3 regions of the Pseudomonas sp. PME37.24/006 genome follow, and region 1 is predicted to be linked to each of the others. Evidence: riboswitches for the same ligand, from Rfam matches in the RefSeq annotation. Region 1 holds a riboswitch; each other region holds the start of a gene.
The links. A riboswitch is a leader RNA that binds a small molecule or an ion and turns the genes downstream of it on or off. The one in region 1 is predicted to bind cobalamin.
Positions count from the first base shown of each region.

Region 1 (4,747 bases):
TAGAATTTGCATATGGCCCCGTTAGAGGGCATAGTCGCGGCTGTTCATTTTTCATGCCACGGTCGTGCCCATGCGCAAAAGCTTCGCACCCCTCGTGCCTCTCGCACTGACGATGGTTCTCGCCGCCTGCGCTAACCATGCTCCGCAATCCCATAACGATGCCCCAGCCCAGGCTTCTTTGCCTGCCCGGCCGGTAGTCGCAGCGCCTGTTCTGGATCGGATCGATGTCGTTGAAGACGATGCAGCCGCTGATTTTGCCGGCCACGCACCGTACGAGCTGCCACAGCTTGCAGACAGTGTTCTCGAAAAAGGCCTCTCGCTGATCGGTACCCGCTACCGGTTCGGGGGCAGCTCGGTGAAAACCGGTTTCGATTGCAGCGGTTTTATTGGTTACCTGTTCCGTGAAGAGCTTGGCATGGAGCTGCCGCGCTCGACGCGCGACATGATCAACATCGACGCGCCGCTGGTCGAGCGCAAGGCGCTGGAGCCCGGTGATCTGGTGTTCTTCAGCACGGCAGGTCGTGGCCGCGTCAGCCATGCCGGTATCTATCTGGGCGATGATCAGTTCATTCATTCCTCCAGCAGCCGCAGCGGTGGCGTGCGAATCGATAGCCTGGATGACCGCTACTGGAAACGTACCTTCATCGAAGCCAAGCGTGTCCTGGCGATGGCGCCGACCGAGCACCTGGCGTCTCAGCATTGAGGTGGTAAATGTCCGATCTGCACAGATCGGGCAACATCTTGATAGTTTTCAAGCGGCTGCAGCATAAAGCTAAAGCTTGCACTGCGGTTGTGAACGGAGCAGAGTAGGGCGCATTCAGGCTCCGGGATCGTCCGTCCATGACTGCCACCATTCGCATCGCCCTCTTGCTGCTCACAGCACTGCTCAGTGCGTGCTCCAGTCGTGCACCCGTACCTGCTCCGCAACCCGTTGTCGTAGCACCTGTACCTGGTAATTATCAGGGGGGCGCTGACGATGTACTGTTTCGTGCATTGGGCCTTGTCGGCACGCCTTACCGCTACGGCGGCAATACCCCAGCCAGCGGTTTCGATTGCAGCGGCTTGATCGGTTACGTCTACCGTGATGCGGCGGGCATCCAGTTGCCGCGGTCGACGCGCGAACTGATCAGCATGCGCGCGCCGACCGTAGGGCGTGATGCCCTGCGCAGTGGTGATCTGGTGTTCTTTGCCACCAGTGGCGGCCGCCAGGTTAGCCATGCTGGCATCTACGTCGGCGAAGGACGCTTCGTGCATGCACCGTCCTCGGGCGGCACCGTGCGCTTGGACAGCCTCGCCAACAGCTACTGGCAGCGTACCTATATCGAAGCGAAGCGGGTTTTTCCGGTCGAGTTGGCTAGTCATCCCTGAGTCTTCGATTGACGCTGAGGCGGCCAATCCTTACCCTTCGCCGCTTGCTTCAGGTGTCCTCGGTTTTGGCCGAGGGTGAAACTGGGAAGTCGGTGCGCCGCTGCTCCAGCAAGCAGGCAATGCCGACGCTGCCCCCGCAACGGTAAACGAGCCAAGCCACGCTTTCAGCCACTGTATCGCCGATACGGGAAGGCTGCGTCGGTGGCCGCATTCTGATGAACGCGGCGCTCGCAAGCCCGGAGACCGGCCTGTCGCTTTTTCCAGAGTTGCGCGGTGGGCGCGGCCGGTGCGTGATCGATCCGGTCAGCTCCTGCCTACTCCTGTGTGATTCCTTTATCGTCCGGCATGAACCCGGTTTCCTGCCCGAGCGCTTCACCTGCGTGCGCCGATTGGCCCTGCGCTGAGGAGATCCCATGAGCGAATCGACCCCATCCCCAAGCCGAGAATCAGCAGAGCGCGACGCGCGGCACAACGCCCGTATGGCGCGCAAGAAAGCCCTGATGGACGAGAAGATCGCCCAGGCTCAGGACGAGTATGGCCTGTTGCTGGTGCACAGCGGCAATGGCAAGGGCAAGAGTAGCTCCGCGTTCGGCATGGTTGCCCGGGCGCTGGGACATGGTCTCAAGGTCGGCGTGGTGCAGTTCATCAAGGGCGGCATGGCCACCGGCGAAGAGCATTTCTTCCGCCGCTTTCCCGATGAGGTCAGCTATCACGTGATGGGCGAGGGCTACACCTGGGATACCCAGAATCGGCAGCGCGATATCGAGAAAGCCGTGCAGGCCTGGGAGGTCGCCCGGCAACTGCTGAACGACCCGCAGATCGCCTTGGTGGTGCTGGATGAATTGAACATCGCCCTCAAGCACGGTTATCTGGATGTGGACGTGGTGCTGCGTGATATCGAATCGCGCCCCGAGCTTCAGCACGTTGTCGCGACCGGCCGTGGCGCGCCGCCAGCGCTGCTTGAAGCAGCCGATACCGTCACCGAGATGACGCTCGTCAAGCATGCCTTCAAGTCTGGCGTAAAAGCACAAAAAGGCGTGGAGTTTTGATCGTTACAGCGTCTGCATCCGATGCGGGTGAGCGCACGCCGCGTCACTGTCCTGCACTGTTGATCGCGGCTCCAGCCTCGGGGCAGGGTAAAACCACCGTCACTGCGGCCCTGGCACGCCTGCACACCCGGCAGGGGAAGCGGGTGCGGGTGTTCAAGTGCGGGCCTGATTTTCTCGACCCGATGATCCTCTCCCGTGCCAGTGGCAATCCGGTCTATCAGCTGGACTTGTGGATGGTCGGCGAGGACGAGAGCCGTCGCCTGTTGTGGGAGGCTGCTGGCGAGGCGGATCTGATTCTCATCGAAGGCGTGATGGGCTTGTTCGATGGCTCGCCATCCGCCGCCGATCTGGCCCGCCGCTTCGGCGTACCGGTGTTGGGCGTGATCGATGGCTCCGCCATGGCCCAGACCTTCGGCGCGCTGGCCGTCGGCCTGGCCAGCTATCAGCCGGATCTGCCGTTTTCCGGCGTGCTCGGCAATCGCGTCAATCCCGGTCGTCATAACGACCTGATCCGTGACAGCCTGCCGGCCTCGATTCGCTGGTACGGCTCGCTGCCACGCAGTGCTGCCATTGAATTGCCGAGCCGACACTTGGGCCTGGTGCAGGCCGCCGAACTCGCGGATCTCGATGTGCGCCTAGACACCGCTGCTGATGCCCTAGCGCAGACCGCGACGGTAACCCTGCCGCCACCCGTAGTGTTCGCCCCTCCGCCGATTGCGTCCATAACGTCACTGCTGGATGGTGTGTGTATCGGCGTGGCCCTCGATGCCTCCTTTGCATTCACCTACCAGGCCAATCTCAATCTGCTCAAGCAGATGGGCGCGACTCTGATGTTCTTCAGCCCGCTGGCCGATGAAAGCCTACCCGAGGTGGACAGCCTCTATCTGCCCGGCGGCTATCCCGAGCTGCACCTGCAGGCTTTGGCCGCGAACCGTTCGATGATCGAGGCCATCACGGTCCATCATCAAGCCGGCAAGCCGATCCTCGCCGAGTGTGGTGGCATGCTTTATCTGCTCGACTCGCTGAGCGACGTGGCTGGCGAACGAGCTGAGTTGGCCGGGCTGCTGCCCGGCCATGCTCAGATGCAGAAGCGCCTGGTTGCCCTGGCGCTGCAGGCGGTAACGCTGCCCGAAGGGCTGTTGCGTGGTCACAGCTACCATCATTCGCGGCTCGAGTCCGAACTGGAGCCATTGGCTCGCGGCGAGTGCCCCAATGACAAACCGGTCAGTGAGGCGGTGTTCCGTCTCGGCCGGCTTACCGCGTCCTATATCCACTTCTATATGCCATCCAATCCTGCGGCCGCAGCGGCATTGTTTCGACCATGAGCGACCACGCCTTCAGTCCTGAGGAGCGCGCCGCGGTCTATCGGGCTATCGCCGAACGCCGCGATATGCGCCATTTCAGTGGTGGTGAGGTAGCGCCCGAAGTGCTCGCGAAGCTACTCGAGGCGGCGCATCAGGCACCCAGTGTGGGGTTGATGCAACCTTGGCGCTTCATCCGCATCACCCGGCCGGCGCTACGTGAAGACATCTATCAGTTGGTCGAGGCCGAGCGTCGGCTGACCGCCGAGGCCCTGGGCGAGCGCTCCGACGAATTCATGCGGCTCAAAGTCGAGGGCGTTCGTGAGTGCGCCGAGGTGCTGGTCGCGGCGCTGATGGACGGCCGTGAATCCCATGTATTCGGCCGCCGTACCTTGCCGGAAATGGATATGGCGTCGTTGTCCTGCGCCATTCAGAATCTGTGGCTCGCCGCCAGAGCCGAGGGGCTGGGTATGGGCTGGGTGTCGCTGTTCGATCCTCTGGCATTGGCCGAACTGCTGGGCATGCCAGCCGGCAGCAAACCGGTGGCGGTGCTGTGCCTGGGGCCGGTGCAGGCGTTCTACCCGGTACCGATGCTGGCCCAGGAGGGCTGGGCCGAGGTGCGGCCATTGAGTGAATTGCTGTTTGAGGATCGCTGGGCATCATATGGCGGGGAGACACATGAATAGCGCAGCACCTTTATGAGCCTGATCCTCAGTGCGGCCGCTGGTGTGGCGCTGGATGCCGCGCTCGGTGAGCCGAAGCGCTGGCATCCGCTGGTGGGCTTCGGCAAGCTGGCCAATCGTCTGGAGCAACGCTTCAACCCGTCCGGTGGTGGCTGGCGCAGCCATGGCGTGAGCGCCTGGTGCCTGGCGGTATTACCGCTCACTCTGCTGACTGTGCTGCTGGTGCAGTTGCCCTGGGTCGGCTGGCTGGTGCAGATCATCGCCCTGTATGCGGCGCTTGGTCTGCGCAGCCTCGACCAGCACGCTCAGCCCGTGGCCCAGGCGCTGCGCCTTGGCGATCTGCCCT
Region 1 covers NZ_JBVHNL010000002.1:752,685-757,431, reverse strand. Annotated here, with positions in the region: gene ACZ3GY_RS09090 (NAD-dependent deacylase) at 1-25, shown strand, start outside; gene ACZ3GY_RS09085 (C40 family peptidase) at 71-703, shown strand; gene ACZ3GY_RS09080 (C40 family peptidase) at 841-1,368, shown strand; cobalamin riboswitch at 1,403-1,634, shown strand; gene cobO (cob(I)yrinic acid a,c-diamide adenosyltransferase) at 1,782-2,417, shown strand; gene ACZ3GY_RS09070 (cobyrinic acid a,c-diamide synthase CobB) at 2,417-3,742, shown strand; gene bluB (5,6-dimethylbenzimidazole synthase) at 3,739-4,404, shown strand; gene cbiB (adenosylcobinamide-phosphate synthase CbiB) at 4,417-4,747, shown strand, end outside.

Region 2 (4,747 bases), on a different contig from region 1:
GCGCGGCGCAGGTCGAGCTGGCTGGCGTCGTAATACTCGTCAGCCAGCCGCTCCAGATCACGCAGCGGGCCGTAGCTCTCGGCACGGGTCAGCGGCGGCATCAGGTGGTCGATTATCACCGCCTGGGTACGGCGCTTGGCCTGGGCGCCTTCACCGGGATCATTGACGATGAAGGGGTAAATGTTCGGCAGGGCGCCGAGGATTGCCGTCGGCCAGCAGCTTTCGGACAGGCCGACGCTCTTGCCGGGTAGCCATTCCAGGTTGCCGTGCTTGCCGACATGGATCACCGCGTTGGCCTGGTATAGATGGCGCATCCAGCAATAGAAGGCCAGGTAACCGTGGGGTGGCGCCAGATCCGGGTCGTGGTAGACCGCCGCCGCATCCACCTGATAACCCCGCGCCGGCTGGATGCCGACGAAGGTCAGACCGAAACGCAGGCCGGCGATCATCAGCCGGCCATCGCGGAACATCGGATCGTTTTCCGGTGTGCCCCAGCGCTCCAGCACCGCCTGGCGATTAGCCTCGGGCAGGGCGGCAAAGAATCGCTGGTAGTCGTCCAGCGCCAGGCTCTGCGCGCAGGGCCGCAGGTCGAGGTTGTCGAGATCGTTGGTGACGCCACCGAGCAACTGGTGGATCAGCGCGGTGCCGCTGTCCGGCAACGCATCGACCGGGTAACCCTGCTGCTGCAAGGCCTGGAGAATATTCAGCGCCGCCGCCGGGGTGTCCAGGCCGACACCGTTGCCGATGCGACCGTCGCGGGTCGGGTAGTTGGCCAGCACCAGGGCGACGCGCTTTTGCGCTGCAGGCGTGCGCTGCAGTTCGCACCAACGCCGCGCCAGTTCGGCGACGAAATCCATGCCCGGCAGGTGCGCGCGGTAGCAGACCACATCGCTCTGGCTGCGCTCGCTGCGCCAGGCAAGGCCCTTGAAACTGATCGGCCGGGTGATCAGTCGGCCGTCCAGTTCCGGCAGCGCGATATGCATGGCCAGGTCGCGGGGGCCGAGACCCTGAGCGTTGCCTTGCCACTGTTCTTCGCTGTCCAGCGCACAAAGCGCCTGCAGCACCGGCACGTCGCGACGGAACGGCCTTGCCTGGGGCGACTCCGGGTTGGATTGGGCGAAACCGGTGGTGTTGAGGATCACGCTCACGCCGGCTTCGTCCAGCCAATCCTCGACCTGCGCCAGGCAGGTCGCCTCCTTGAGGCTGGCCACGGCGATGGGCAACGGATTGAGGCCCTGAGCCTGCAGCCGCTGGCAGAAGGTGTCGACGAAAGCGGTGTTGGCTGCCTGCACATGGGTGCGGTAGAACAGCAGCGCGGCAACGGGTGCGTCCGGCTGCCAGCTGGCACGCCAATCCTGCAGCGACGCATTGCCCACGCGTGGGTGATACAGGCCAACCCGCGGCAGCGCTCGGGGAGGCTGCCAGCCATAGTCACGGCCCATATAGCGGTCGGCGATGCAGTTGAAGAACTGCCGCGCGTTATCCACACCGCCCTGGCGCAGGTACTGCCAGAGCCGCTCGGCATCTTCGGCGGTCACGTTGCCCAGCGCAGTGAGCTCGGGGTCGGGGTTATCACAGCCCGGCACCAGAATCAGTGTCTTGCCCTGCCCCGCCAGCTCCACCAGCCGCTGGATGCCGTAGCGCCAGTAGCTGACGCCGCCATGCACGGAAATCATGATGACCTTGGCATGCCTGAGCACCTGCTCGACGTAGAAGTCCACCGAGGCGTTGTTGCTCAGCTGTGCCGGGCTGGCCAGACGCAGGCTGGGGTAATCCTCGGGCAGATGACGGGCGACCTCGGCCAGCAGCGACAGGTGCGAATCACCGGTGCACAGCACCACCAGCTCGGCGGGGGTCTGGCCAAGGTCGGCGATACTATCGGCCGGCAGCGACTGGCCGGGCTGGGTGCGCAGGAGGTGCATATTCTCGCCTAAAGCATCGTCCGCAAGCGCGCTCCTACGGTTCGTGTAGGAGCCCGCTTGCGGACGATCATGGTTATACCAGAGCCGCTTTCAGCTCAGCCGCGATGGCCGTGTGGTCGAGCTCCTGGCCGATTACGATTAGGCGGGTAACCCGCGCTTCATCGGCCTTCCAGGCACGATCGAAATGCTTGTCGAAACGCAGGCCGACACCCTGCAGGAGCAGACGCATGGGTTTGTTCGGCACGGCGACGAAACCCTTGATGCGCAGGATGCCGTGTTTACCCACGACGTCCTTCAGTGCAGCCAGCAGGCGGGCCTCATCGGCTTCCGGTAGTTCCACGTGGAACGAGTCGAACTCGTCGTGATCGTGGTCTTCGTCTTCATTGTCGTGGTGAGTCTTGCGACCCTCGATGTGCAGCTCTGTCTCGCTGTTCAGGCCCAGCAGCACATTGAGCGGCAGCGAACCGCCATGGGCTTCGACCACCTTGACCGCTGGCGGCAGCTCTTCGCCAACTTCAGCGCGCACCGCTGCCAGCGCCTCGGCATCGAGCAGATCGGCCTTGTTGAGGATCACCAAATCGGCGCTCGCCAGTTGGTCGGCGAACAATTCGTGCAGGGGCGACTCATGATCGAGGTTGGGATCGAGCTTGCGCTGCGCGTCGACCTGATCGGGGAAGGCCGCGAAGGTGCCGGCAGCCACCGCCGGGCTGTCGACCACGGTGATCACCGCATCGACGGTGCAGGCGTTGCGAATTTCCGGCCAGTTGAAGGCTTGAACCAACGGCTTGGGCAAGGCCAGACCGCTGGTTTCGATCAGGATGTGGTCGAGGTCGCCGCGACGCGCCACCAGCTCGCGCATCACCGGGAAGAACTCTTCCTGCACGGTGCAGCACAGGCAGCCATTAGCCAGTTCGAAGACACGGCCGTTGGCTTCTTCCTCGGTGCAGCCGATGGAGCATTGCTTGAGGATCTCACCATCGATACCCAGCTCGCCGAACTCGTTGACGATCACGGCAATACGGCGGCCTTCGGCGTTTTCCAGCATGTGCCGCAGCAAGGTGGTCTTACCGGCACCGAGAAAGCCGGTGACGATGGTGACGGGAAGTTTGGCGAGCGTTTTCATGGAGGCCCCTGGCGTCTGGAGAAACGGCGAGCGGGCAATGAGATGGCAGGCGCCAGCCGGGGCTGTCGCACAAACACCACCGGATCACCCCGCCCGGTTGTCGAAAGCATTATCGAGGCAGGTCTCCTGGCTCACAGGTCATGGCGCGTAGCCGGCCTTCCCGGTTTCCCAGTGGCGGTTGGCGATGCGCTCGCTGCTTACAGTTGCGGGGGCAGCCACGGCTTGCCGTGTTCCCTCTTAGCTCCACACGAGTGGAGAACCTCGAAAAACGCAAGGCTACGCAGAGCCTGCGATACGGTCAATCACGGGGTGACCTGTAACATGTTGACGCACTTGGCGCTTCGTGGTGTTCTTGCGCGGTTGTTTCAGGTGTCTCACGCCGCCGTGCGTGAGGTGAAACGGGAAGCCGGTTCGAGTCCGGCGCTGCCCCCGCAACGGTAAGCGAATGTCAGGATCGTTTTGGCCACTGTGCGAGAGCATGGGAAGGCCGATCCTTATCACTGCCCAGTGATCATCGTGAGCCCGGAGACCGGCCTGAATCCTCTGTTTGGCAACCCGCGGTGGGCGGGCACGCGCCGACTATCGCCCGCCTGTGCGGGCAGTCTCGCCGTGTCCTGCTGTGCCGTTTACCCCTGAGGTCTACGATCATGTCCAGCAGCGTCCTTTCGAATTCCACCGCCTCTGCGCGTCCCTTGTCGCAACGTATCTTGCTCGCCGTTGGCAGCTGCGTTCTGGGCGCCGTGCTGATCTTCTTCGCAGGCTTTTCCCACGTAGAAGCCCTGCATAACGCCGCCCACGATACCCGGCATAGCGCCGCGTTTCCGTGCCACTGAGGACGCCATGATGATCAAGCGCATCGCCCAGACTGCCGGCTTCGCCGGCCTGCTCGCCGCCATCGTGCTGACCTTGTTGCAGAGCCTGTGGGTAACCCCACTGATCCTGCATGCCGAGACGTTCGAAGTCGCCGAACCCGCGGCCACTCTCGAACACAGTCATGACACCTCCAGCGCCGCTCACGATCATGCCGCCGCTGGCGGTCACAGTCATGACGGTGAAGCCTGGGCACCGGAAGATGGCTGGCAACGGCTGTTATCCACAGGCTTGAGCAATCTGGTGGTAGGCGTTGGCTTTGCGCTGATGCTCGCCGGCCTGTTCACCCTGCGCGCCCCCGAGAAGACCTGGCAGGGCCTGCTCTGGGGCCTGGCTGGCTTCGCCACCTTCGTGCTCGCGCCCTCAAGCGGCTTGCCGCCGGAGCTGCCGGGTACCGCCGCAGCCGAGCTGCTGCTGCGCCAGTACTGGTGGATCGGCACCGCTGCTTCGACCGCCGCAGGCCTGGCGCTGCTGGCATTTGGCGGTAACTGGGTGCTGCGCATACTGGGCCTGGTGATTCTGGCGCTGCCCCATGTGATTGGCGCACCGCAGCCTGAGGTGCACGAAAGCCTGGCACCCGAAGCGCTGGAGCACGAATTCATCCTTGCCTCGCTGCTCACCAACGCTGCGTTCTGGGCTGCCCTGGGGCTGGCTGCCGCCTGGTTCCATGGCCGCACTCGACACGCAGAATGAACGAGCGCCCTACCCTCGTCGCCGGCCTGGGTTGCCGGCGCGGGTGTTCGCTGAGCGAGCTGCTGGCATTGCTCGACGATACGCTGGCCGAGCATGGCTCGAGCACTGCCAAGCTGACAGCCCTGGCCAGCAGCGAACA
Region 2 covers NZ_JBVHNL010000004.1:864,078-868,824, reverse strand. Annotated here, with positions in the region: gene cobN (cobaltochelatase subunit CobN) at 1-1,922, opposite strand, end outside; gene cobW (cobalamin biosynthesis protein CobW) at 1,996-3,045, opposite strand; cobalamin riboswitch at 3,145-3,324, opposite strand; cobalamin riboswitch at 3,396-3,597, shown strand; gene ACZ3GY_RS20035 (CbtB domain-containing protein) at 3,693-3,878, shown strand; gene ACZ3GY_RS20030 (CbtA family protein) at 3,889-4,608, shown strand; gene ACZ3GY_RS20025 (cobalamin biosynthesis protein) at 4,605-4,747, shown strand, end outside.
Region 2: another riboswitch for cobalamin. It lies ahead of cobW (cobalamin biosynthesis protein CobW); the one in region 1 lies ahead of cobO (cob(I)yrinic acid a,c-diamide adenosyltransferase).

Region 3 (4,747 bases), on a different contig from region 1:
AGCGGCAGAGCGCCACGGCGAGTGCAGCGCGGACCGTTGCATAGCAGCACGCGGTACTGGTGAGCGGGAATCTTCGACCAGGCGTGGCTGCCGGGCAGCGCTGGCACATCGACGCAGCCCAGATGCAGCTCCGGGCGCTCGAGCAGTGCACAAGCGGCCCCGGCTGCATCGGCATCGAGCTGGCCGAACAGGCTGGTGACAAAGACCCGTGCAGGATCGGTCAGGCTCGCCAGTTCGCTACGCAGCCAGTCGACATGCTGGCTGCTGCTCTGCGCCTCCAGATCGATCACCAGCAGCCTGCCGCTGCCCTCCTTCACGCGCTGCCAGAGGCCGTCATAACCGGCGCCGGTATCGACGATGTCGGCCAGCGCAGCCTCGCCACGCAGCTCGACCAGGCGGGCACGAAACAGCTCGGCAAAAGAGCCGTCGAGCAGATCCGGGCCGGCGAACAGCACCTGAGCGTAGGGCGTGGTAGTCATGGGTAGGCTCCGGGAAAAGGGCGGCAGTCTAACAGCGTCGTGACGGACAAGGTTTCGTAGCCTGAAACTCGACGCCATGGCTCAGCAGCGCCTGCCACAGCGCTTCGGGTTCGGCGAACTCGCGATCCACAGCGGGCAACAAGGGTCGCTGCAACACCAGCACCGGCACGCCACGCTCACGAGCGACCTGCAGCTTGTGCTCGGTGGCGGCGCTGCCACTGTTCTTGCTCACCAACACATCGCAATCGAGGCGTTCGAACAGCGTACGCTCATCGTCCAAGCTGAACGGCCCTCGGGCGCCGATCACTTCGGCGCGGGGCGTGGCAGGCTGGCTCTGCAGGCAGCGCACCGTCCAGTGCTGGTGGGCGGGAATCTCGTGCAGATGCTCCAGTGGCTCGCGGCCCAGGGTGAACAGCGGGCGCTGGAAATCGCTCAGCGCGGTGATCAGCGAGGGCCAGTCGAATACCTCACGCCAGTCATCGTCGGGTGATGAAACCCAGCCCGGGCGACGCAAGGCCCAGCAGGCAATACCAGCCAACTGGGCGGCATGGGCAGCGTTGCGGCTGATCTGCGCAGCATAGGGATGGGTGGCATCGACCAGCAGGTCGATGCCCTGCTTGTGGATAAAATCCGCCAGCCCCTCGACACCACCAAAGCCACCGACACGTACCTGGCAGGCCAGATCCTCCGGCACCTTGCCCAGCCCGGCCAGGCTATAGATATGTGCGGGGCCAAGGCGACGGGCAAGATTCAGCGCTTCGCCGATCCCGCCCAGTAACAGGATGCGGCTCATAACGGCTTGCTGACCTGCAACAAGGTGATCGGCAAGGCGCCACGCCAGGTATCGAAGCCGCCCAGGGGTTTGGCCTGGGCCAGTTCGATGCGCGTCAGCTCGCCGCCCTCTTCGCCACGAAAGGCGATCAACGCCGCCTCGCTCTGCAGGGTCACGGCGTTGGCCACTAGTCGGCCACCCGGCTTGAGCGCGCGCCAGCAGGTGTCGAGCACGCCCGGCGCGGTCACCCCGCCACCGATAAAGATCGCGTCTGGCGCCGCCAGCCCGGCCAGCGCCTCGGGTGCCCGCCCGGCCACCAGTTGCAGGCCCGGCACGCCGAGGGCATCGCGGTTGTGGGCGATATGGCCCTGGCGGCCTTCGTCGGCCTCGATGGCGATGGCCCGACAAGCAGGATGGGCACGCAGCCACTCGATACCGATGGAGCCGCAGCCGGCACCGACATCCCAGAGCAGCTCGCCAGGCAGCGGCGCCAGACGCGCCAGGGTGATGGCACGCACGTCGCGTTTGGTGAGTTGCCCGTCGTGGCGATAGGCATCGTCCTGCAGGCCCGGCGTGAGTGGCAGGCGCATGGCGTCATCACCGGCAACGCAGTCGATCGCCACCAGATTCAGATCAGCAGATCGAGCCAGCGCCCAGCCATCAGCCAGGCCATCGATACACCGCTCGCGCTCACCGCCCAGGTGTTCGAAGACGCTCAGCCGACTGGGGCCGAAACCACGCTCGCGCAGCAATGCGGCAATGGCCGCCGGGCTCTCGCCATCGTTGCTCAGCACCAGCAGGCGCACGCCGGGATGAACCTGCGCATTGAGCGCTGCCAGCGGGCGACCCACCAGCGAGACCAGGGCTGTGCTCTGCAGTGGCCAGCCCAGGCGAGCCGCCGCCAGCGAGCAGGAGGAAGGCGCCGGCAGAATGTGCAGCTCATCGCTCGGCAGCTCGCGGGCCAGGCTGGCGCCGACGCCAAAGAACATCGGGTCACCGCTGGCCAGTACACAGACTGGCGTACCGCGCCTCTCGAGCACTGGCACCAGGGAAAACGGCTTCGGCCACTCCAGACGTGTGGCACGGATGCAATGCGGCAACAGCGCCAGCTGGCGCTCGCTGCCAAACACCTGTTCGGCCGCCAGCAATGCATGTCGCGCCGCCTTGCCGAGGCCGGGGTAGCCGTCTTCACCAATGCCCACGACGGTTAGCCAGCGTGTCATGCGTTTTTCCTCGTTATCAAAATCGCCCAGATCGTTCCTCACGCTCCGCGTGGGAATGCCGCCCAGGACGACGCTCCGCGTCCGATGCTGCACGCTATCGGACGACGCGGCTTTTCATCCTAGCGAACAAAGCGGGCATAATAGCGCCTCTGTCGGTGTCCGTCGGCTACGTGGTACGTAGGCGCGGGCCTAAGAGGGAACACGAGCAGATCGTTCTGCGGCGTGGCTGCCCCCGCAACTGTTGCAGCGAGCGCATGCGCCAATCGCCACTGGGAAACCGGGAAGGCCGGCCACGCGCCATGACCTGCGAGCCAGGAGACCTGCCGACGGATTCAGTCGCATGTGCCCACACCGGGCGGGGTGTCCCGGTGATAGAAGCTCGTCCTTCTCTGGCCTATCCTCGAACGGATGCCCATGTGACCCGACCCCGGTGATCCGTTGAAACAGGCTTTTTGCATTCCATCCCCTGCTGTTCGCCCCTCGGCCTGTCCGGGGTTGCTGCGTATCGTGCAGGCGAAGGATGGCGGCATCTGCCGGATCAAGCTGGCCTGCGGGCGCCTCGATGCCACCGGAGCCGAGCGCATAGCCCAGGCCGCACAACACCATGCAGGCGGCGTGATCGAAGCCACCAACCGCGCCAACCTGCAGATTCGCGGCATCCACGCCGGCAGTGAAGACGCATTGATCGGCGAGTTGCTGGCCGCCGGCCTCGGCCCGCGCTCACCCGCTGCCGACGATGTGCGCAACCTGATGGTCAGCCCGGCGGCCGGCCTCGACCCGGCGGCGCTGGTCGACGTATCACCACTGGCCGCCCACCTGCTGACGACGCTGGAGAACACTCCGCGCCTGCACGCGCTGTCGGCCAAGTTCGCCCTGCTGCTCGATGGCGGCGAACGCCTGGCCATGCTCGAACACCCCCACGACATCTGGCTCAGCGCCCTGCCGCTGGATGGCCAGATCGGCTATGCCTTCGGCCTGGCGGGCTGCCCGCCACAAGCGCCTGGCGATGTGCCCGCGCTGGCCGTGGTGCCCGAGGCCCATGCCGATGAGCTGCTGCTGGCGCTGCTCGACCTGTTTCTTGAACTGGCCACGCCCGAGCAGACACGCATGCGCCACCTGCTGGTCAGCCACCCGGCCGCCGAGCTGCTGCAGCACCTGAAGGAGCGCCTGGGTGACGTGCTGCTGAGCGCGGATGACTGGCGACGCAGCCCGGCGGAGCCCCAGGCCCATATCGGTATCGGCGGCCAGCGCCAGCTTGGCCGCGTGTATGTCGGCGGCGTCCCTCCATTGGGCCGGCTCGACGCCGAACAGCTGCTCGGGCTCGCCGCTCTGGCTAGGCGTCTGGGCGATGGCAGCCTGCGCATGACGCCCTGGCAGAGCGTGCTGCTGCCCAATATCGCCACAGCCGATGCGCAGGCAGCCCTCCAGGCGCTGGAGGGGCTCGGCTTGCTGGTCGATGCCGATGCGCCGCTAGCCCGCATCATCGCCTGTACCGGCTCAAGCGGCTGCGCCAAGGGCCTGGCCGATACCAAAGCCGATGGATGCCGCCTGGCCGAGACGCTGAAGGCTGGCCGCCGCCTGGCCGGCATCCACCTCAGCGGCTGCAGCCGTTCCTGCGCCGCCGCCCACCGTGCCCCCGTGACCCTGCTGGCGGTAGCCGAAGGCCGCTACGATCTGTTCGCCCGCCAGGCGGACAGCAACGATTTCGGCGCGCCACTGGCCCGCCACCTGACACTTGACGAGGCCAGCGAGCTGCTGGCCTCGCTTCCCGATACCTGGAGTTTCACCCGATGACCGATTACATCCGCGATGGTCAGGAGATCTATCGCCATTCCTTCTCCATCATCCGCGCCGAGGCCGACCTGAGCGCCATTCCGGCGGATCTCGAGAAGCTCGCGGTGCGGGTCATCCACGCCTGCGGCATGGTCGATGTGGTGCAGGATCTGCGCTTCTCCGCGGGTGCCGGTGCAGCCGGTCGCCAGGCCCTGGCCAATGGCGCGGCGATTCTCTGCGATGCGCGCATGGTCGCCGAAGGGGTGACCCGTGCGCGCCTGCAAGCGGCCAACCCGGTGCTCTGCACCCTCAACGATGCCGGCGTGCCTGAGCTGGCCAAGAAGCTGGGCAACACCCGTTCGGCGGTGGCGCTGGAGCACTGGCGCGAGCATCTCGAAGGCTCGGTGGTGGTGATCGGCAATGCCCCCACCGCATTGTTCTATCTGCTCGACATGCTCGCTGCGGGCGCGCCCAAGCCAGCGCTGATTCTCGGCTTCCCG
Region 3 covers NZ_JBVHNL010000004.1:717,005-721,751, forward strand. Annotated here, with positions in the region: gene ACZ3GY_RS19400 ((2Fe-2S) ferredoxin domain-containing protein) at 1-479, opposite strand, end outside; gene ACZ3GY_RS19405 (cobalt-precorrin-6A reductase) at 508-1,272, opposite strand; gene cbiE (precorrin-6y C5,15-methyltransferase (decarboxylating) subunit CbiE) at 1,269-2,474, opposite strand; cobalamin riboswitch at 2,611-2,816, shown strand; gene cobG (precorrin-3B synthase) at 2,913-4,268, shown strand; gene ACZ3GY_RS19420 (precorrin-8X methylmutase) at 4,265-4,747, shown strand, end outside.
Region 3: another riboswitch for cobalamin. It lies ahead of cobG (precorrin-3B synthase); the one in region 1 lies ahead of cobO (cob(I)yrinic acid a,c-diamide adenosyltransferase).